DNA from 3 places in the Tardiphaga sp. vice154 genome. Region 1 is predicted to be linked to each of the others. Evidence: predicted binding sites of a transcription regulator. Region 1 holds the regulator's gene; each other region holds the start of a gene.
What was found. The regulator PhoB, encoded in region 1, activates phosphate uptake and scavenging genes when phosphate is short. The targets are predictions, from matches to a motif close to TGTCATNNANCTGTCAT.
Positions count from the first base shown of each region.

Region 2: phnC (phosphonate ABC transporter ATP-binding protein) is a predicted target of PhoB. The motif match lies at 2,578-2,594, and genes of this name have one in related genera.
Region 3: phnF (phosphonate metabolism transcriptional regulator PhnF) is a predicted target of PhoB. The motif match lies at 1,854-1,870, and genes of this name have one in related genera.

Region 1 covers NZ_CP041399.1:1,220,687-1,227,319, forward strand. The annotation lists gene pstB (phosphate ABC transporter ATP-binding protein PstB) at 1-791, shown strand, start outside; gene phoU (phosphate signaling complex protein PhoU) at 817-1,527, shown strand; gene phoB (phosphate regulon transcriptional regulator PhoB) at 1,544-2,260, shown strand; gene FIU28_RS05735 (cytosine permease) at 2,417-3,829, opposite strand; gene FIU28_RS05740 (MarR family winged helix-turn-helix transcriptional regulator) at 4,028-4,537, opposite strand; gene FIU28_RS05745 (amidohydrolase/deacetylase family metallohydrolase) at 4,673-5,950, shown strand; gene FIU28_RS05750 (xanthine dehydrogenase family protein molybdopterin-binding subunit) at 5,981-6,633, shown strand, end outside.
Region 2 covers NZ_CP041399.1:2,660,416-2,667,048, reverse strand. The annotation lists gene phnE (phosphonate ABC transporter, permease protein PhnE) at 1-635, opposite strand, end outside; gene phnD (phosphonate ABC transporter substrate-binding protein) at 708-1,646, opposite strand; gene phnC (phosphonate ABC transporter ATP-binding protein) at 1,718-2,533, opposite strand; gene FIU28_RS12405 (transferase hexapeptide repeat family protein) at 2,752-3,411, shown strand; gene FIU28_RS12400 (alpha-D-ribose 1-methylphosphonate 5-triphosphate diphosphatase) at 3,408-4,586, shown strand; gene FIU28_RS12395 (DUF4864 domain-containing protein) at 4,722-5,126, shown strand; gene lon (endopeptidase La) at 5,400-6,633, opposite strand, start outside.
Region 3 covers NZ_CP041399.1:2,667,082-2,673,714, forward strand. The annotation lists gene phnE (phosphonate ABC transporter, permease protein PhnE) at 1-217, shown strand, start outside; gene phnE (phosphonate ABC transporter, permease protein PhnE) at 214-1,062, shown strand; gene phnF (phosphonate metabolism transcriptional regulator PhnF) at 1,072-1,800, opposite strand; gene phnG (phosphonate C-P lyase system protein PhnG) at 1,923-2,387, shown strand; gene phnH (phosphonate C-P lyase system protein PhnH) at 2,390-2,998, shown strand; gene FIU28_RS12445 (carbon-phosphorus lyase complex subunit PhnI) at 3,001-4,107, shown strand; gene FIU28_RS12450 (alpha-D-ribose 1-methylphosphonate 5-phosphate C-P-lyase PhnJ) at 4,104-4,985, shown strand; gene phnK (phosphonate C-P lyase system protein PhnK) at 4,978-5,781, shown strand; gene phnL (phosphonate C-P lyase system protein PhnL) at 5,789-6,487, shown strand; gene FIU28_RS12465 (alpha-D-ribose 1-methylphosphonate 5-triphosphate diphosphatase) at 6,499-6,633, shown strand, end outside.

The DNA of each region.
Region 1 (6,633 bases):
CGGTTTCCCTGCCGCCGCAGGTGGCGATGGGCGAGGAGCGCTCCAAGGTCAGCGTCCGCGACCTGAATTTCTATTACGGCGACCATCACGCGCTGAAGCACATCAACCTGACGCTGGTCGCCAACCGCGTCACCGCCTTCATCGGCCCGTCGGGCTGCGGCAAGTCCACGCTGCTGCGCATCTTCAACCGCATGTACGACCTCTATCCCGGCCAGCGTGCCGAGGGTCAGGTTATGCTCGACAGCCAGAACGTGCTCGATCCGAAGCTGGATCTCAACCTGCTGCGCGCCCGCGTCGGCATGGTGTTCCAGAAGCCGACGCCGTTCCCGATGACCATCTACGAAAACATCGCCTTCGGCGTGCGTCTCTACGAGAAGATCTCGAAGTCGGAGATGGATGGCCGCGTCGAGAAGGCGCTGCGCGGCGGCGCTCTGTGGAACGAGGTCAAGGACAAGCTGAACGCCTCCGGTCTCAGCCTGTCGGGCGGCCAGCAGCAACGCCTGTGCATCGCGCGCACCATTGCGGTCAGGCCCGAGGTGATCCTGTTCGACGAGCCGTGCTCGGCGCTGGATCCGATCTCGACCGCCAAGATCGAGGAATTGATCGACGAGTTGAAGAACGACTACACCATTGCCATCGTCACCCACAACATGCAGCAGGCGGCGCGCGTTTCTGACAGCACCGCCTTCATGTATCTCGGCGAGTTGATCGAATTCGGCCCGACCAACAAGATCTTCACCTCGCCGACAGATCGCCGTACCCAGGATTACATCACCGGCCGGTTCGGCTGACGCGTTGAACGCGGGAGGGATTGATATGGCTTTCGAACACACGACCAAGGCCTTCGACGGCGACCTGCAGGAATTGACCCGGCTGGTCGCTGAAATGGGTGGTCTCGCGGAGCGGCAGATCACCGATTCCGTCGACGCCTTGGTGCGTCGCGACATTCCGCTGGGAATGAAGGTGGCCGCCGCCGACCAGGAAATCGACCAACTGCAGCGCGTCATCGAAGAGCGTGCCGTGCTCACCATTGCCCGGCGTCAGCCGATGGCGGTGGATCTGCGCGAGATCGTTGGCGCGATGCGGGTTGCCACCGATCTGGAGCGGATCGGCGATCTCGCCAAGAACATCGGCAAGCGCGTCAATGCGTTGGACAGCGACTTCCATCCGCTGAAGCTGATCCGCGGCCTCGAACACATGACTGATCTGGTGCGCTCGCAGGTCAAGGCCGTGCTCGATGCCTACGCCGCGCATGATCTGCCGGCGGCGATGGCGGTGTGGAAGGGCGACGAGGAGATCGACGCGATCTGCACCTCGCTGTTCCGCGAACTGCTGACCTACATGATGGAAGATCCGCGCAACATCTCGTTCTGCATCCATCTGATGTTCTGCGCCAAAAACATCGAGCGGATCGGCGATCATGCCACCAACATCGCCGAAACCGTATTCTACATGATTGAGGGCGAAGCGATCCTGGACAAGCGCCCGAAGGGCGATATGACCAATTTCGCCAACGCCCCGGTTTAACGAGAGAGACAAGCCCATGAACGCGCGCATTCTGGTGGTCGAAGACGAAGAAGCGCTGACCACGCTGCTGCGCTACAACCTCGACGCCGAAGGCTACGAGGTCGAGACCGTCGCCCGCGGCGACGACGCCGACACCCGCTTGAAAGAGCGGGTGCCGGATCTGGTGGTGCTGGACTGGATGCTGCCGGGCCTGTCGGGCATCGAATTGTGCCGCCGGCTGCGCGCGCGTCCGGAGACCAAGTCGCTGCCGATCATCATGCTGACGGCGCGCGGCGAGGAAAGCGAACGCGTCCGAGGCCTGGCCACCGGCGCCGACGATTACATCGTCAAGCCGTTCTCGGTGCCGGAGCTGCTGGCCCGCGTGAAGGGCCTGTTGCGCCGTGCCGCGCCGGAGCGGCTGGCGACCGTGCTGTCGTTCGGCGACATAGAGCTCGACCGCGACAAGCGCCGCGTCGTTCGTTCCGGCCGGCCGATCGATCTCGGCCCGACCGAATATCGCCTGCTCGAATTCTTCCTCGAACATCCCGGCCGGGTGTTCAGCCGCGAGCAACTGCTCGACAGCGTGTGGGGCCGCGATATCTATATCGACGAGCGCACCGTCGACGTGCATATCGGCCGTCTGCGCAAGATCCTCAACCCGCGCGGCGAGCAGGATCCGATCCGCACCGTGCGCGGCGCCGGCTACGCGCTGGACGACCGCTTCGCCAGCATCAGCGCCGAACAGGCAAGCTGAGCGAGCAGAGTTCTTAGCGCTCGCTTGCTTGCCATCCCACATCAAATTCTAGCCGCGACCCTCGGTTACCTCTCCCCGGCGGGGAGAGGTAACCGTGCGTCGCGGCTGGGCTAGAGACCGAACGTCGTTTTCGTAAAAAGGTGGTGCGGGAGGTGTTTACTCCGCCGGGCTCGCGATCGCCGGCGCCGTGGCAGCGTACTTGTCCATCGCAAGATAAACACCGCCCGCCACCAGAATCCCGGCCAGCCAGCTCAAATCGGCGCCGCCCAGCAGGTTGATCGAGATCGGTCCCTGCAGCGCCGGCACCAGCCCGTCCTGAAACAGCCATGCGGCGACCAAGCCGACGCCGAAGGCGATCATTCCGCTCCAATTGATATCGCCATAGGCGCTCGTCTGCGGAGACTTGTAGAGTTCGGCGACGTCGATCACGCCCTTCCGCTTCACGAAGAAGTCCGCGAGGATCACGCCGGCATAGGGGCTCATCCACATCAACAGGCTGATCAGCCAGTTGTCGAACGCCTTGGCGAAAGACGGCGCAGAGATGAAGTAGATCGTCACCGCATAGCCGGCGACACCGACGATCAGCGCCAGCGCCGTGCGCGACAGTTTGAGGCCCATGCTCAACGCCGCCAGCGCCGCCGAATAGACGTTGAGGATGTTGCTGGCGATCGGCCCATGCAGAACCATCAAGAGCACCAGCAGCGCGGCAACGCCGCCGAACACCGCGCTGACCATCTTGGCCGGATCGGCATCCAGCGTTACCGACGCGATGGTAGCGCCGAGGACAGCGAGCCACACCGAGGGCACGAACATGCCGATGTAGCTGTACCAGAAGACCTGTCTCGAGGAGATGGTGCGCGGCACGAAGCGCGAATAGTCCGAGGCCCAGGTCACCCACGAGATTCCCCAGCCGACGCCGACGGCGGTCATCAGCAGCGTCAGCATCGCCAGATGCGCGCCGGGCTCCAGCGACGTCTTGAGGCCCCAATTGACGACGCCGGCCTGGCTCCAGGCCAGGATGCTCATCAGCACCATGATCGCCACGGTCGCCGGCACGGTGTACTTCTCGAAGGTACGGATGGCATAGAAGCCATAGATGCCGATCATCACCTGCAGCACCATCACGAGGGTGATGACGAGGAAGTTCGCGGTCCAGGTGTCACTGATGCCGAACTGGGCGAGGATGGCCATCGAGATCTTGGCGGGGAAGTAGGTGTTGACCCCGATCCAGCCCAGCGTCATCAGGAACATCAGCAGGCTCGGCAGATAGGCGCCGCGACGGCCGAAGGCGGCACGGCTCAATACCATCTGGTTGACGCCGGTCTTGTGGCCCATCACCGTGAAGGCGCCGAAGATTGCGCAGCCGATCAGGTTGCCGATCACGATCACGGCGATCGTTTCCAGCAGGCCGAGCTTGAGAATAATGCCGAGCGCGCCGAGCGCCCAGTTCACCGGCGCGATGTTGGCGCCGGCCCAGATCCACATTTGCTGCGGTCCGGTGGAATCCCGGTCGGCGTCGGGAATGGGTTCGATGCTGTGAATGTCGGCCCGCAACTCGGAATTCGTCATGCTCGCCCCCGCTGATGAAAACTACCGGCGAAAGCGATCAGCAAGAACTGTACCAGAGTAGCGCATGCGTCTGATCAGGAAATGAGCGATCGGTTCAACACGCCGAGCGTGCATCGAACTGTGTGCTGTTTGCCAAGCAAGCTGCCCATCTTGTAGCCACGCCTTGCGTCGAATCGGTCCAAGCGAGCGTTGCAGAGTTCAGTGGTCGCTCGTCCCGTCGCTGCCGTCAGTCGCTTGCTCTGCGACTATTCGCTGCATCATCGCGATGAAGACGGCCTGTTCCTTCCTGCTTAGCCGGCCGAGCGTGGCGCGATGGGCGTCGCGCGCCGGCGTTTCCAGGCGGGCGAGCAGGGCGGCGCCCGATGGCGTCAGCCGGCACAGTTGGGCGCGTCGGTCATTGCCGTCGATCGTGCGTTCCACGAGCCCGCGCGCGGCCAGTCGCTTCAGTGCGCCCGTCGTGGTGGTGCGATCCTGAGCAATATCTGCAGCCAAAGTAGTCTGGTCTGCCGCGCCGCGCCCTGCAAGCGCCGACAGCAGGCTGTATTGCAGCGGCGTCACGTCGAAGCTGGCGCAGGCCTGCTGAAACAGCGCGACGTGGATCTGATGCAACCGGCGGATCAGAAATCCGGGCCTTTGTTGCAGCGGCCAGGGGCGGTGCGCGGGTTTGGGCGCAATCCGGTCGCTTGGCGGTTTGGCTGATGGCAACATGCTCTCCTGATCGTTCGGCTTCGCAAACGCAGCATCGGTTTCTTATGGCATGGTCTTTGCTTTTGTAAAATACGAAGTATGCTTCGCATTTGAAGCAGACCTGCAGAGCCTGCCGTTAAGTAAGAGGAGACCGTCATGTCCGTCACCGCCACTTTTGATTTGCTGTTGCGCGGCGGCCGCGTCATCGATCCGGCCTCGGGCATCGACGGCCTGAAGGATGTCGCCATCCGCAATGGCAAGATCGCGGCCGTGCAGTCCGACATCTTGCCGACCAGCGCGAAGGAAGTGGTCGACGTCACCGGCCAGCTGGTGCTGCCGGGCCTGATCGACACCCACGCGCATGTCTATCAATATGTCTCGGGGCGTTTCGGCATGAATCCCGACATGGTGGGCGTGCAATCGGGCGTCACCACGCTGATCGATCAGGGCGGTCCGTCCTGCATGACATTGCCGGGCTTTCGTCACTTCATTGCCGAGCCCGCCAAATCGCGCGTCTATGCCTTCCTGTCGGCCTATCTGGTCGGCGGGCTCGAGGGCCATTTCTATCCCAATCTGTACAGCCCGGACGGCGTCGATATCGACGCCACCGTGAAATCCGCTTTGGCTAATCGCGATCTGGTGCGCGGTATCAAGGCGCATGCCGAAATCGGCGGCTTTGCGCGCTGGGGCATTCGCGTGCTGGAAATGGCGGCGGAAATCGGCAAGCAGACCGAACTGCCGGTCTATGTGCATTTCGGCCAGCTCTGGGGCCTGCCGGAAAGCGGCACCAATGGCGAGGACGTCGACACCATCCTGGAGCGCGTGATCCCTCTGCTCAAGGAAGGCGACGTGCTGGCGCATCCCTTCACGCGGCATCCCGGCGGTTTCGTCAATCGTGAGGGCGAGGTGCATCCGGTGATTAGGGCTGCGATCGATCGCGGCCTCAAGATCGACGTCGGCCACGGCAGCCACTTCTCCTACCGCCTGGCGAAGAAGGCGATCGCCGCCGGCATCGTGCCGAACACGCTCGGCGCCGACATCCATGGCTACAACACCCATGTCCCCGCGCCGGCCGGCACACCGGACGAGCACGAAGACGAGGAGAACCATCCCTTTGCAGGTCAGGCCAAGTTCAGCCTGGTGCAGGCGATGAGCTCGATGATGGCGCTCGGCCTGACGCTGGAGCAGGTGGTGCCGATGGTGACGTCCAATCCGGCGAAGATGATCGGCTTGTCGGACACGGTCGGCTCCTTGAAGGTCGGCGTGGATGCCGACGTCTCGGTGATCACGACCAAGCCGGGCCGCTACATCCTGCGTGACAACGAGAATACCGAAGTGGTGGCGGACGGGCTGATGCAGCCGCTGTTCTGCCTGCGCGCCGGCGTGCGCCATGATGCGGTGGCGTCGATCCTGCCCGAGGCGGTCGCCGCGTAAGCGGTGCCCATGAGAGAGCAGGGTCTACCTATGAGTGATATGCGCAAACCTCTGTCGGATGCGCCTGCCGAAGGGCAGGGCGTCGGCGCGCGCGTGCTGCGCAAGGAAGATGATCGCCTGATGCGCGGCCGCGGACAGTTCGTTGCCGATATTCGCCTTGCTGGATTGCAGGATGTCGCCTTCGTGCGCAGTCCGGTGGCGCATGCCCGGATCCGCGCCATCCATGTGCCGGAGCGCTATCGCGACGTGGTGTTCACCGCAGCGGATCTCGACGGCGTCAAACCGATCCGCGCCATTACAGGACTGCCCGGCTTCAAGATTTCGGAGCAGCCGATCCTCGCCACCGGCAAGATCCGCCAGGTAGGCGAGCTCATCGCCATGTGCGTGGCGCCGACGCGCGCCGAGGCCGAGGATATCGCTGCCTCCGTGACGCTCGATCTCGAGGAACTGCCCGCTGTGCACAACATGTTGCAAGCGCGCGAGCCGGGCTCGCCGCTCGTGCATGAGCATTGGGGCGACAATATCTTTCTCGAAAGCTTTTTCGAGATCGATATCGCAGGCGCGCTGGACGCGCCGATCAAGGTGACGCGCGAGATCTCGACCTCCCGGCAATGCATGTCGCCGCTGGAAGGCCGCGGCGTGGTGGCCACCTTCGATCACCGGCTCGACCAGCTCACGCTCTA
Region 2 (6,633 bases), 1.4 Mb from region 1:
ACCGCAAAGCGCATGCAGTCGGTCCAGCCGGCGCCGGTCGAACGGATGCCCTCGACCGGCCGCATGTCGATGTTCTCGACGATCTCGCTATATTGCTTGCCGAGCGCGCCGACGCAGTGGATCGCGATCGCCAGCACCCCGGCCATCGGGCCAAGGCCAAAGGCGATCACGAAGATCAACGCGAACACGATGTCCGGCACGGTACGGCAGAATTCCATGAAGCGCTTGACCACGAAGCGCAGCGGTGCGGACGGTGCGGTGTTTTCCGCGGACAGAAAGTTCAGTCCGAACGCCAGCACCGCGCCGACCAGCGTTCCGACATAGGAGATCAGCACGGTCTCGCCGAGCAGCGACAGCCATTTCTGCCAGCCCCAGAACCATTCGCCGACATCGCTCCATGCCCGCATCCCGGTATCGAGCGTGAAGATGCGATCGAAGTAGCTGGCGATATTGCCGATCTTGCCGAAGAAGGTCGCCAGGTTGACCTCCGCCCCTATCGCCGCGATCAGCAGCACTGCGAAGCCGACCGCGGTCGCCAGCGTGGCCCGCAGCCGCTTCTTCGCCACCGCGCGGCGATAGGCGTCATTCAGCGCCGCAAGCTGCTGGGCCGGAAGGATGGAAACGGCAGCGGACATGTTGATACCTGAGGGAGGTCAAAGAAAAAGAGCCGGACCCAGTCGGTCCGGCTCTTCACAGTCGTACAGCGATCAGGACGCCTTCTTCTTGCGCAGGGCGTCGACGAACTTGATCAGGTCGATGGTCGCGTCCCAATCCTTGGTGGTCGCGGCGTGGAAGCCCTTCTTCTGGCCGTCCGACAGGCGATCGAACGCCGCCTTGTCCTTGGTCGGCGCCTCGATGAAGGCCTTGGTGATCGCGACCTTAAGGTCTTCCGGCAGGTCCGAGCTGTAGGCGTAGGGGCCGTTGATGATCGGCGCCGACTTGTGCACGATGCGGAAGTCTTCCTTCTTCATCGCCGAGCCGTCGGCGTTCTTCAGCATGCCCTTGGTGAGCATCTGCTGCAGCGTGGAATCATTGTCGTTGGTCCACTGGTTGGCAGCGACGTCGACGGTGCCCTGCGACAGCGCCAGCAGCGCGTTCTCGTGGCTGCCGGTGAACACCACCTTGCCGAAATAGCTGTCGGCGTCCGTGATGCCGAGCTTGTCGAGTTCGAAGCGCGGCACGTTGTTGCCCGAGGTCGAGTTCGGATCGACCAGGCCGAGATTCTTGCCCTTCAGATTGTCGATCGTCTTGTAGGCGCTGTTCGCCTTGACGAAGAACACCGAATAGTAGCCGGTCGAGCCATCGATGTTGATGTCGTTGGCAAAGGCGTCGGTCTTGACGCCGGTCAGGCGGGCGCGGGCGAACGAGGCGGAGCCGTAGCTGGCGATCTGGATGTTGCCGGCGCGCTGGCCTTCGATCACCGCGGCATAGTCGTTGGCGATGCGCAAATTGACCTTCACGCCCAGCTCCTTCGAGAGATAGCTCACGAAGGGCTGCCAGCGCTCGGTGACGCCGGAACCGTTTTCCGCCGGGATGACGGCGAAGGTCAGTTCCGGATATTTGGTCTTGTAGTCCTGCGCCGACGCGGCCGAGGTGGCGAGCGCGAGCGCTGCGGCGCTGATGAGAAGAATGCGGCGATTGATCATGATAGCCTCAGGGTTCGTTCGGGTTTGAAGGCGCTTGCTGAATACAGCCCGCGGATGTCAGGGCTGCGACGTCAGGCGGCGGCGGCGTTGCCATAGGCGGGAACGCCGGCGGGTACCGGATGGTGAGTCGGGTTCCTTCCCATCACCTCGTCGGCTTCCAGGTCGTAGAGCTCGCGGGCGATGCTTTCGGTCAGCGCGGCCGGCGCCCCGTCGAACACCACGCGGCCCGCGGACATGCCGATCAACCGGTCGCAATAGGTCCGCGCCAGATCGAGCGAATGCAGGTTGCACATCACGGTGATGCCGAAATGCTTGTTGATGCGCAGCAGTGCATCCATCACGATGCGGGTATTGCGCGGATCCAATGATGCGATCGGCTCGTCGGCGAGAATGATGTCGGGCTGCTGCACCAGCGCACGCGCAATGGCGACGCGCTGCTGCTGGCCGCCGGAAAGTTGATCGGCGCGTTGCGCCGCCAGCGAGGCCATATCGAATTGCTCGAGCGCCGACATTGCCAGAGCGCGGTCCTGCTCGGGCCACATCTGGGTCAGAGAACGCCATTGCGGCATCTCGGACAGCCGGCCCATCAGCACGTTGGTCAGCACGTCGAGACGACCGACCAGATTGAACTGCTGGAAGATCATCGCCGAGCGCGCGCGCCACTGCCGGAGATCGCGACCACGCAACGCCGTGATATCGACGCCGTCATACTGGATGCGGCCCGAGGTCGGCTCCGCCAGCCGGTTGATCATCCGCAGCAGCGTCGATTTGCCGGCGCCGGAGCGACCGATCACGCCGACGAAGGCGCCGGAGGCTATCTCGAACGACGCATGATCGACCGCCGCCTTGGCGCCGAAGCGGCACGTCAGATTATCAACCACCAGCATGCCGTACTCCCAAAGCAATAGAACGCAAGCCGTAACGCCCATGGTTGACAGTGATATGACATCGCCAATCCACCGCCGCGCAGTCCCCAGGCTGGGACTTTTCGGTGATCATCATCGAAACGTCACGCTGTCGTCACGGAACCGATCGAAGAGAACCACGCGCACCGCTGTGTCCTTATGAGCGGCATCGCCGCCGAGCCTTTCCTGCAGGAGTATCCATGACCGAAAAGAAACTCTCACCGGTGCCGTCGGTCGATCCGACCGCGCGACTGGTCGAGGCCACGCTCGGCGCCTATTGCGAGGTCGGCGCGCGTACGGTCCTGCAGGAAGTCGCGATGGGCGACTACTCCTATGTCGTGAATGACGCGCAGGTCACCTACACGACGATCGGAAAATTCGTCTCTATCGCCGCCATGACGCGGATCAATCCCGGCAACCATCCCATGCACCGCGCCACGCAGGCGCATTTCACCTATCGCGCCAGCGCCTATTTTCCGGGAGAGGCCGACGACGCCGAATTCTTCGAATGGCGCCGCGCGCATCATGTCACGATCGGCCATGACGTCTGGATCGGTCACGGCGCCATCGTGCTGCCCGGCCGCCATATCGGCACCGGAGCGGTGATCGCCGCCGGCGCCATCGTGACCAGGGATGTGCCGGCCTATACGATCGTCGCCGGCAATCCCGCGCGCATCATTCGCCGCCGCTTTCCGGAAGACGTAGCCGCCCGGCTCGGCGAGCTGGCGTGGTGGGACTGGGACCACGCGACGCTGCGCCAGGCCCTGCCCGACTTTCGCAAACTTTCGGTGGAAGATTTTCTCGACAAGTACCAATCTGGCGGCGCGGCGCCCGCCGCCCAGCAAACGGCAGAGACATGACGAATATTTTCATTGACGGCGGACGCACCCTGCTCGGCCACGAACTCGTCGAAACCTCGCTGCAGATCTACGGCGGCAGCATCGCCGCCATCGGACATGACCACGCGCATGGCCTCGGTGTCGACGCCGGCGGCCTGCTGGTGCTGCCGGGAATCGTCGACCTGCATGGCGACGCCTTCGAGCGTCAATTGATGCCGCGCCCCGGCGTCGATTTCCCCGTTGACGTCGCCCTCATCGACAGCGACCGCCAGGCGATAGCCAATGGCATCACCACGGTTTTCCACGGCACCACCTGGTCATGGGAGCCCGGGCTGCGCGGCGCCGAGAATGCGCGACTGCTGCTGCAGGCGATCGAGACGCTGCGGCCGCAGCTGGCCGCCGACACCCGCTTCCATCTGCGCCAGGAGACCTACAATCTCGACGCCGAGACCGAGATCCTGCAGTGGCTGGCTGACGGCCGCATCGACCTGCTGGCGTTCAACGACCACATGGACCTGACCGGGATCTTTAAACCCGCGAAGCGCGCCCGCATGGTCGAGCGCAGCGGCCTCAGCAGCGAGGCGTTCGGCCTCCTGGTCGAGCGCGTGCTGTCGCGCGCCGATGCCGTGCCGGCGTCGATCGCGCGCCTCGCGCAGGCGGCCAAGGCGGCAAAGGTGCCGACGCTGTCGCATGATGACATGACACCCGACATGCGCAGCGACTTCCGCGCGCTCGGCGTGGCCATTGCGGAGTTTCCCATCAACGAGGAAACCGCGGTTGCCGCCGCGGACGCCGGCGACTTCATCGTGTTCGGCGCGCCGAACGTGGTGCGCGGCGGCAGCCACACCGGCTGGACCCGCGCATCCGACATGATCGCCAAGGGCCTGTGCTCGATTCTCGCGTCGGATTACTATTATCCCGCGCAACTGCTGGCCGCGTTCCGGCTTGTCGCCGACGGCATCCTGCCGCTGCCGCAGGCCTGGGCGCTGATTTCGGCCAATCCGGCGGCGGCGGCCGGCCTGACCGACCGTGGTGTGATCGCCGAAGGCCGACGGGCCGATCTGGTGCTGATCGACGACAGCGTGGCGCTACGGCCGCGCATCGTCGCGGTGGTCGCCAACGGGCGATTGGTGCATCTGACCGACGCCGGCCGCCTGCTGCAGGCGGGCCCGGCCCGCGCGCTCGCCGCGGAATAGGCGCGGCCTTCGCGGCGACGGCGGGGGGCCGCCGTCGCCGGGTTTTCGCGCATTCTCTGCAACCAAACGCCCGGCCTGCCAGTATCTGTCAGCATGGCCCGGCGGCATAGCCCGTCGCCTGCACGGGAGAGATACATGCGAGTAGCCGTTCTACTGGTTGCGCTGCTGCTGGGCCTGGCTGCCCCCGCGCGGGCCGACGATGTCGCCGCTGCGCAAAACGAGATCCGCGCGCAGGAACAGGCGCTCGCCCGCGACGATGCCGCGGCCGCCTACTCTCATGCCGCGCCGGCGCTGCAGCGCATGTTCGGCGATCCCGACACCTTCATGGCGATGGTCCGCAGCGGCTACGCGCCGGTGTATCGCCACAAGAGTTTCGACTTCACGGATTCGCGCAGCGTCGGCGGTCGAATCGAGCAGGACGTCCGCATCGTCGATACCGAAGGCGTGCCGTGGGATGCGCTGTACTTTCTGGAGGTCCAGCCCGACGGCAGCCTGAAAATCATCGGCTGCACGCTGAAGGCGGTCGGCACCTCGGCGTAAGCACCGCGCGCACTCCTATGATCTAGCCATTGCCCCAGCGACGCTCAGGCCGTGCGCCCCCTCTCCCTGTGGGAGAGGGCGGGGGTGAGGGGATACGGTCTATCGATGGCGCGAGACCCCCTCGCCCGGATATTCGAGCTGACGCTCGAATAACCGACCTCTCCCGACGGGGAGAGGTGACGGGGCGTCGCTGATGCCTGCAATACGTCGGCACATCCCACAAAAAAGCGGCGCCCCGAAGGGCGCCGCTGATGTCGTCGTGAGGATCGATCCTTAGTGCGCGGTGAGGCCGCTGCCGGCTTCGTCGGCGGCGTCCGGCTTGACCGGCAGCTTGGTGTCCTCTTCCCACTCGATCGGGATCGGCTTGCGCACCAGGGCGTTGGCGATCACGTCATCCATCCGGGCGACCGGAATGATGGTCATGCCGCCCTTGATGGCGTCGGAGATCTCGGTGAGGTCCTTGGCATTGTCCTCGGGGATCAGCACCGTCTTGATGCCGCCGCGGGCCGCTGCCAGCAACTTCTCCTTCAATCCGCCGATCGGCAGGATCCGGCCGCGCAGCGTGATTTCGCCGGTCATGGCAAGATCGTGCCGGATCGGAATGCCGGTCAGCACCGACACGATCGTCGTGGCCATCGCCACGCCGGCCGACGGGCCGTCCTTCGGGGTCGCCCCTTCCGGCACGTGGACGTGGATGTCGCGCCGCTCGAACAAAGGCGGTTCGATCCCGAAGGTGATCGCGCGCGAGCGGACGTAGGACGCCGCCGCCGAGATCGATTCCTTCATCACGTCCCGCAGATTGCCGGTGACGGTCATGCGGCCCTTGCCGGGCATCATCACGCCTTCGATGGTCAGCAACTCGCCGCCGACATCGGTCCACGCCAGACCGGTCACGACGCCCACCTGGTCGTCGAGCTCGATCTCGCCGAAGCGATATTTCGGAATGCCGAGGAATTCCTCGATATTCTTCTCGGTGACCTTCACCACCTTCTTCTTCGAGAGCATCAGCTCCTTCACGGCCTTGCGGGCCAGTGTGGAGAGCTCGCGCTCGAGATTACGCACGCCCGCCTCGCGGGTGTAGCGGCGGATCATCAGCAGCAGGGCGTCGTCGTCGATCGACCATTCCTTGCTGTCCAGACCGTGCTTGGAGAGCGCGACCGGGATCAGGTGCTTGCGCGCGATCTCGACCTTCTCGTTCTCGGTGTAACCGGCGATCCGGATGATCTCCATGCGGTCCATCAGCGGCCCCGGAATATTCAGGGTGTTCGCCGTGGTGATGAACATCACGTTGGACAGGTCGTAGTCCACTTCCAGATAGTGGTCGGCGAAGGTGCCGTTCTGCTCGGGGTCCAGGACCTCGAGCAGCGCGGACGACGGATCGCCGCGGAAATCGGCGCCCATCTTGTCGATCTCGTCGAGCAGGAACAGCGGGTTCGAGGTCTTGGCCTTGCGCATCGACTGGATGATCTTGCCGGGCATCGAACCGATATAGGTCCGGCGATGGCCG
Region 3 (6,633 bases), 1.4 Mb from region 1:
CACGCTGCTGCGTTTCGAGATCAATGTCCGTGGCGCCTCCGTGATGGGCTTCGTCGGCGCCGGCGGCATCGGCCAGGAACTCGTGGTCGCGGTACGGAAATTCTATTATTCGGACGTGAGCGCCATCCTGCTGATGATCATCGTCACCGTGTTCATCATCGACATCAGCACCGGCTGGCTGCGCGGCCGGCTGTTCGGCAAGGAAGCCCGATCATGAGCAAGCGGCCGAGCGTCAATACCGAAGAACTGCGCGCGCGCTATCCGGCCGTGTTTCAGCGGCCGATGGCGTCACGCGCGACGGTGCCGGCGATCTTTGTCGCGGTGCTGGCGCTGTTCATCTTCGGCCTCAACGAACTGGAGTTCTCGCCGGCCCGGATGCTGGCCGGCGTGCAGCAGCTCGGCTGGATCGCGATGATGATGGTGCCGCCCGATCCCGGCTCGTCGCTGCCGGCCTATCTCGCCGCGATGGGCGAGACATTGTCGATCGCTCTGCTCGGCACCACGCTCGCAGCAGTGATCGCGTTGCCGGTCAGCTTTCTGGCGGCGCGAAACATCATTCCGTCGCCTTTCCTGCGCTTTCCGGTGCGGCGCTTCCTCGACTCGATCCGCGGCGTCGATACGCTGATCTGGGCGCTGGTCTGGATCAATGTCGTGGGCCTCGGCCCGTTCGCCGGCGTGCTGGCCATTGCGGTGTCGGATTTCGGGGCGTTCGGTAAATTGTTCTCGGAGGCGATCGAAGCCGCCGACAAGAAGCAGGTCGAAGGCATCCGGGCGTCCGGCGGCAGCCCGCTGCACGAGATACGCTTTGGCCTGCTGCCGCAGGTTCTGCCGGTGATCGCCGGACAGGTATTGTACTTCATCGAATCCAACACCCGGTCCGCGACCATCATTGGCATCGTCGGCGCGGGCGGCATCGGGCTGCAGCTCGCCGAACAGATCCGCGTGCTGGAATGGCAGAAAGTGTCGTTCCTGATCCTGATGATCCTGGTGGCGGTCGCAGCGATCGACGTCATCTCCAGCCGGCTGCGCTTTGCGATCATCGGGCGACGCGCGGTGGTGTGAAGGCTCGCGCTAGCCGTTCTCAACGACGAACTCGACGCGCTCGGCGACGAAGCGCGAGCGCGACACCTTCAGCGGCGTGCCCTTCATATCGGTGTCGACGCTGTCGACGATCAGGATCGGCCGCCCCAGCGCCAGTTCAAGCCTTGCGGCGTCGGCGGCATTGACGATCGCGGCGGTGATTCGGGTCGAGAGCCGTTGATAGTCGCGGATGTCGTAATGCGCGAGCAGCTTCGTCGTTGAATTCAGCCGCTGGTAGACCGCCGCGGCATCGGCAAAACGGTCTGCGGGAAACCAGGTGGTGCCGATGCAGATCGGCGTCTTGTCGGCAAAACGCAGCGCTTCGATCCGCACCAAAGGCGCGCCGGTCTTCACGCCGAGCTGTTTGGCCAGCTCGCGCGTCGCAGGTTCGGTGGCGGCCTCGATCATCTTGCCGTCGGGCTCGCGACCGCCGGCGCCGACGATCTCGGAGAAGCGCGTGCGCGCGCGCAGCGGATAGGTCAGCTTCGGCGCTTCCACATAGGTGCCGCTGCCGCGCTCGGCACGCACGAAACCGCGCTCGGCCAGCGACGCCAGCGCGCGACGCACCGTATGGCGATTGACGCGGTAGGTTTCGGCGATCTCGGTCTCGCCGGGCAGTTTTTCGCCGGACCGATGAGTACCGTCGGCAATGCCACGCTCGATGCCGTCGGCGACCTGCCGCCACAGCGCAACGCCGGTTGGTTTGTCCTGCATGGTCACGATGTTGTGGTCTCACCAAGTTGTCGGGCGGGGATAGCGAAAAATCACCGTGCTGTCACCAAACGGTCATTGCATGGGTCTATCAAGTTGTCTAGAAATATAGACAACTTGATCCGGACGGGATGACCATGACCGCAGCCCTGAACCCTGAGCAGATGCGGCGACAGCAGGCAATGGCCGTGCTGGCGCATGCCGACACGGCGGCGATCGCCGGCCATCTCGAAGCGCTTGAGATGCCTGCCTATCAGCCGTTGCGCGAAGCGGAGAACGGGCTGGTGATGCTGCGCGGCCGGATCGGCGGCGACGGTGCGCCGTTCAACCTTGGCGAGGCCACCGTGTCGCGGGCCGCCGTGCGGCTGGCGGGCGGCGAGGTCGGTTTTGGCTATGTGCTCGGCCGCGACCGCGCCAAGGCCGAACTGATCGCGCTGTGCGATGCGCTGATCCAGACCGAACGTTTCGCAGAAACGCTGGAAATACAGGTACTGACGCCGCTGCGGGCGCGGATCGCCGGCGAGCAGCAGCGCCAGGCGGCGCAGACCGCGGCGACCAAGGTTGATTTCTATACGCTCGTGCGCGGGGAGGGATAATCATGACCACGATTGCAGAAATGCCGGCGGGCTTCGCCGACAAGGTGCTGTCGGCACAATCGACCTTTCGCTCGGTGATGGACGCGATGGCGCGGCCGGGTTCCGTGCAGCGCATCGAGGCCGGTTCCGGCGTGCCGGCGCCGATGATGCGTGGTTCGGCCGCTATCGCACTGACGCTGTTCGACCAGGACACGCCGGTGTGGCTCGACGCCGGGATGGCGGCGACGCCTGCGGTCGCCAAGTGGATCAAGTTTCACACCAGCGCGCCGGTCATCGCAGGCTCATCGGTCTGCAGCTTTGCGCTGATCGCCGAAGCCCGCACGCTGCCGGGCTTCGAGCAGTTTTCATTCGGGACCTCAGAATATCCGGACCGCTCGACCACCATCATCCTGCAGGTGGCCAGCCTCACCGAAGGGCCGGCCTATGGACTGCGCGGCCCGGGCATCGATGGCACGGCCATTCTGCACGCGACCATCGGACTGCCGGACTGGCTAGATCGTCTCGCGCTCAATGCCACGCTGTTTCCGCGCGGTATCGATCTCGTGCTGGTTTCCGACGACAGGGTCGTCGCGATCCCGCGCACCACGCGCCTCACCGCGAAGGAGGGCTGAGCATGTATGTCGCCGTCAAGGGTGGCGAACGCGCCATCGAAAACGCCCACCGGCTGCTGGCACATGAACGTCGCGGCGATCGCGATGTGCCGGAAGTATCATTGGACCAGATCTCCGAACAGCTCAGCCTCGGTGTCGACCGCGTCATGACCGAGGGCTCGCTGTACGACCGCGAACTGGCATCGCTCGCCATCAAGCAGGCGCGCGGCGACATGATCGAGGCGATCTTCCTGCTGCGCGCGTTCCGCGCCACGCTGCCGCGGTTCGGCGAAAGCCTGCCGGTCGATACCTCGCAGATGCGGGTGCGGCGCCGGATATCCTCGACCTTCAAGGACATGCCGGGCGGCCAGGTGCTGGGCTCGACCTTCGACTACACCCATCGCCTGCTGGATCCCGTACTCGCTGGCGAGTCCATGCCGGAGCAGCCGGCGCAGTCCGAAGCGCAGCCCGCGGTAATGCCGCGCGTCACCGACATTCTGGGTCGCGACGGCCTGATCGAAGCGTCTCCGGCGGAACAGGCCGATCAGCCGGTCGGCGATCTCACCCGCGACGCGCTCAGCTTTCCCGCCGCGCGCGATCTGCGGCTGCAGAATCTGGCGCGGGCCGACGAGGGCTTTCTGTTGTCGCTCGGCTATTCGTCGCAGCGCGGCTATGGCCGCAACCATCCGTTCGCCGGCGAGATCCGGCTCGGTGAGGTCGAAGTCGAGTTCATGGCGGAAGATGTCGGCTTCGCGGTGCCGCTCGGCGCCATCACGCTGACCGAGTGCCAGATGGTCACCCAGTTCAAGGGAAGCGCCACCGAGGCGCCGTGCTTCACGCGCGGTTACGGCCTGGCCTTCGGCCAGAGCGAGCGCAAGACGATGTCGATGGCGCTGGTCGATCGCACGCTGCGCGCCCGCGAACTCGGTGAGGATGTCGTTGCGCCCTCGCAGGACGAGGAATTCGTGATGTCGCATTCCGACAACGTGCAGGCGACCGGCTTCGTCGAGCACCTCAAGCTGCCGCATTACGTCGATTTCCAGTCCGAGCTCGGACTGTTGCGCAAGCTGCGCAAGGAATTTGTCGACGCCAATTCTGCACCCGATGCCATGAAGGAGGCCGCGGAATGAACGCGCCGACCTATAATTTCGCCTATCTCGACGAACAGACCAAGCGGATGATCCGCCGCGCCATCCTGAAGGCGATCGCGATCCCCGGCTATCAGGTGCCGTTCGCGTCAAGGGAAATGCCGATGCCCTATGGCTGGGGCACCGGCGGCGTGCAGGTGACCGCGGCGATCCTCGGCCACAAGGACGTGCTGAAGGTGATCGACCAGGGCTCGGACGACACCACCAACGCGATCTCGATCCGCAAATTCTTCCAGAAGACCGCGGGTGTGGCCGTCACCACCAGCACGCTCGACGCCACCGTGATCCAGACCCGGCACCGGATTCCCGAAGCGCCGCTGCATGAGAAGCAAGTGCTGGTCTATCAGGTGCCGATCCCGGAACCGCTGCGCTTCCTCGAGCCGCGCGAGACCGAGACGCGGCGCATGCATGCGCTCGGCGAATACGGGCTGATGCATGTGAAGCTCTACGAGGACATCGCGCGGTTCGGCCATATCGCGACCGCCTATGCCTATCCGGTCAAGGTCAATGCACGCTATGTGATGGACCCGTCGCCGACGCCGAAATTCGATAATCCGAAGATGGACAACTGCCCGGCGCTGCAACTGTTCGGCGCCGGCCGCGAGAAGCGCATCTACGCGATCCCACCCTATACCTCGGTGGTGTCGCTGGATTTCGAGGACCATCCGTTCGAGCCCTACAAGCACGACGCCTGCTGCGCGCTGTGCAACTCGTCCTCGTCCTATCTCGACGAGATCGTCACCGACAATGCGGGCAGCCGGATGTTCGTCTGTTCCGATACCGACTATTGCGAGACGCGGCAGGCCGAAGGCCACCGTGGCGCCGAGAGCGCGCCTTATGTGGAGAAGCAGCATGCTTGATGTGACGCGCGCGCCGCGCAACGACGACCAGCCGCTGCTGCTCGCCGAAGGCCTGTCGAAATCCTTCGGTCGGCTCAACGCCTGCCGCGATGTCTCCTTCGCGCTGTATCCCGGCGAAGTGCTGGCGATCGTCGGCGAGTCCGGCTCCGGCAAGTCGACGCTGCTGCAATTGCTGTCGGCGCAGATGATTCCGAATGCCGGCTCGGTGTCGTACCGGATGCGCGACGGCGTACTACGCGATCTTTCGGCCTTGGGCGAAGCCGAGCGGCGCTTTCTGTTCCGCACCGACTGGGGCTTCGTGCATCAGGATGCCGCGATGGGGTTGCGCATGGGCGTCTCGGCCGGTGCCAATGTGGGCGAGCGGCTGATGGCCGTTGGCCAAAACCACTACGGCCGAATCCGGCAGACCGCGGCGTCGTGGCTGGAGCGCGTCGAGATCTCGGTGGATCGCATCGACGATGCGCCAAAAACCTATTCCGGCGGCATGCGGCAGCGGTTGCAGATCGCACGCAACCTGGTCACCGAGCCGCGCCTTGTCTTCATGGACGAGCCGACCGGCGGGCTCGACGTCTCGGTGCAGGCGCGCCTGCTGGACATGATGCGGACGCTGGTGAGCGAACTCGGCCTTGCCGCCATCGTCGTCACCCATGATCTCGCGGTGGCGCGGCTCCTGTCGCATCGGGTGATGGTGATGCAGGGCGGCCGCGTGATCGAGACCGGCCTCACCGACCAGGTGCTCGACGATCCCCGCGAGCCCTATACGCAACTGCTCGTTTCCTCGATCCTGCCGGCGTGAGGGCACCATGATTCCGATGATCGACATCCGCAACGCTGAAAAGACCTTTGTGATGCATCTGCAGGACGGCATCCGGCTGCCGGTCGTGCGCGGCGTCTCGTTCCACGTCGCGCCCGGCGAATGTGTCGTGCTGGGCGGGCCCTCCGGCGCCGGCAAGTCCTCGATCCTGAAGATGATCTTCGGCAACTATCGCTGCGACGGCGGCGTGATCGGCTTGCAGCACCAGGGCGCGTCGCTCGACATCGCCACCGCCGAGCCGCGCCAGATCCTCAATGTACGCCGCCACACCATCGGCTATGTCAGCCAGTTTTTGCGCGCGGTGCCACGCGTCGCCTCGCTCGACGTCGTGGCGGAGCCGTTGCTCGCCGCCGGCGTGGCCCGCGAGGACGCGCGCGAGCGGGCAGGCGTGCTGTTGCGAAAACTCAACATTCCCGAGCGGCTGTGGAAGCTGCCGCCCTCGACCTTCTCCGGCGGCGAGCAGCAGCGCGTCAACATCGCGCGCGGCTTCATCTCCGAACTGCCGATCCTGCTGCTGGACGAGCCGACCGCCTCGCTGGATGCGGTGAACCGCGCCGTGGTGGTCGAACTGGTCGCCGAGAAGAAACGCGCCGGCGTTGCCATGGTCGCGATCGTTCATGACGACGACGTGCGCCACCAGATTGCCGACCGGCTGGTCGATGTGACATCGTTCGCAGCAGGCGCCTGAGAAAGAAGATGATGAAAGCAAAGCAACAAGAAACCGTGATCGGCAATGCCCGAATCGTGCTGGCCGATCGCGTGATCGAACAAGGCTGGATCGCCTTTGCCGATGGCAGGATCGCAGAGTTCGGCGAGGGCGATGCGCCCGCGGGC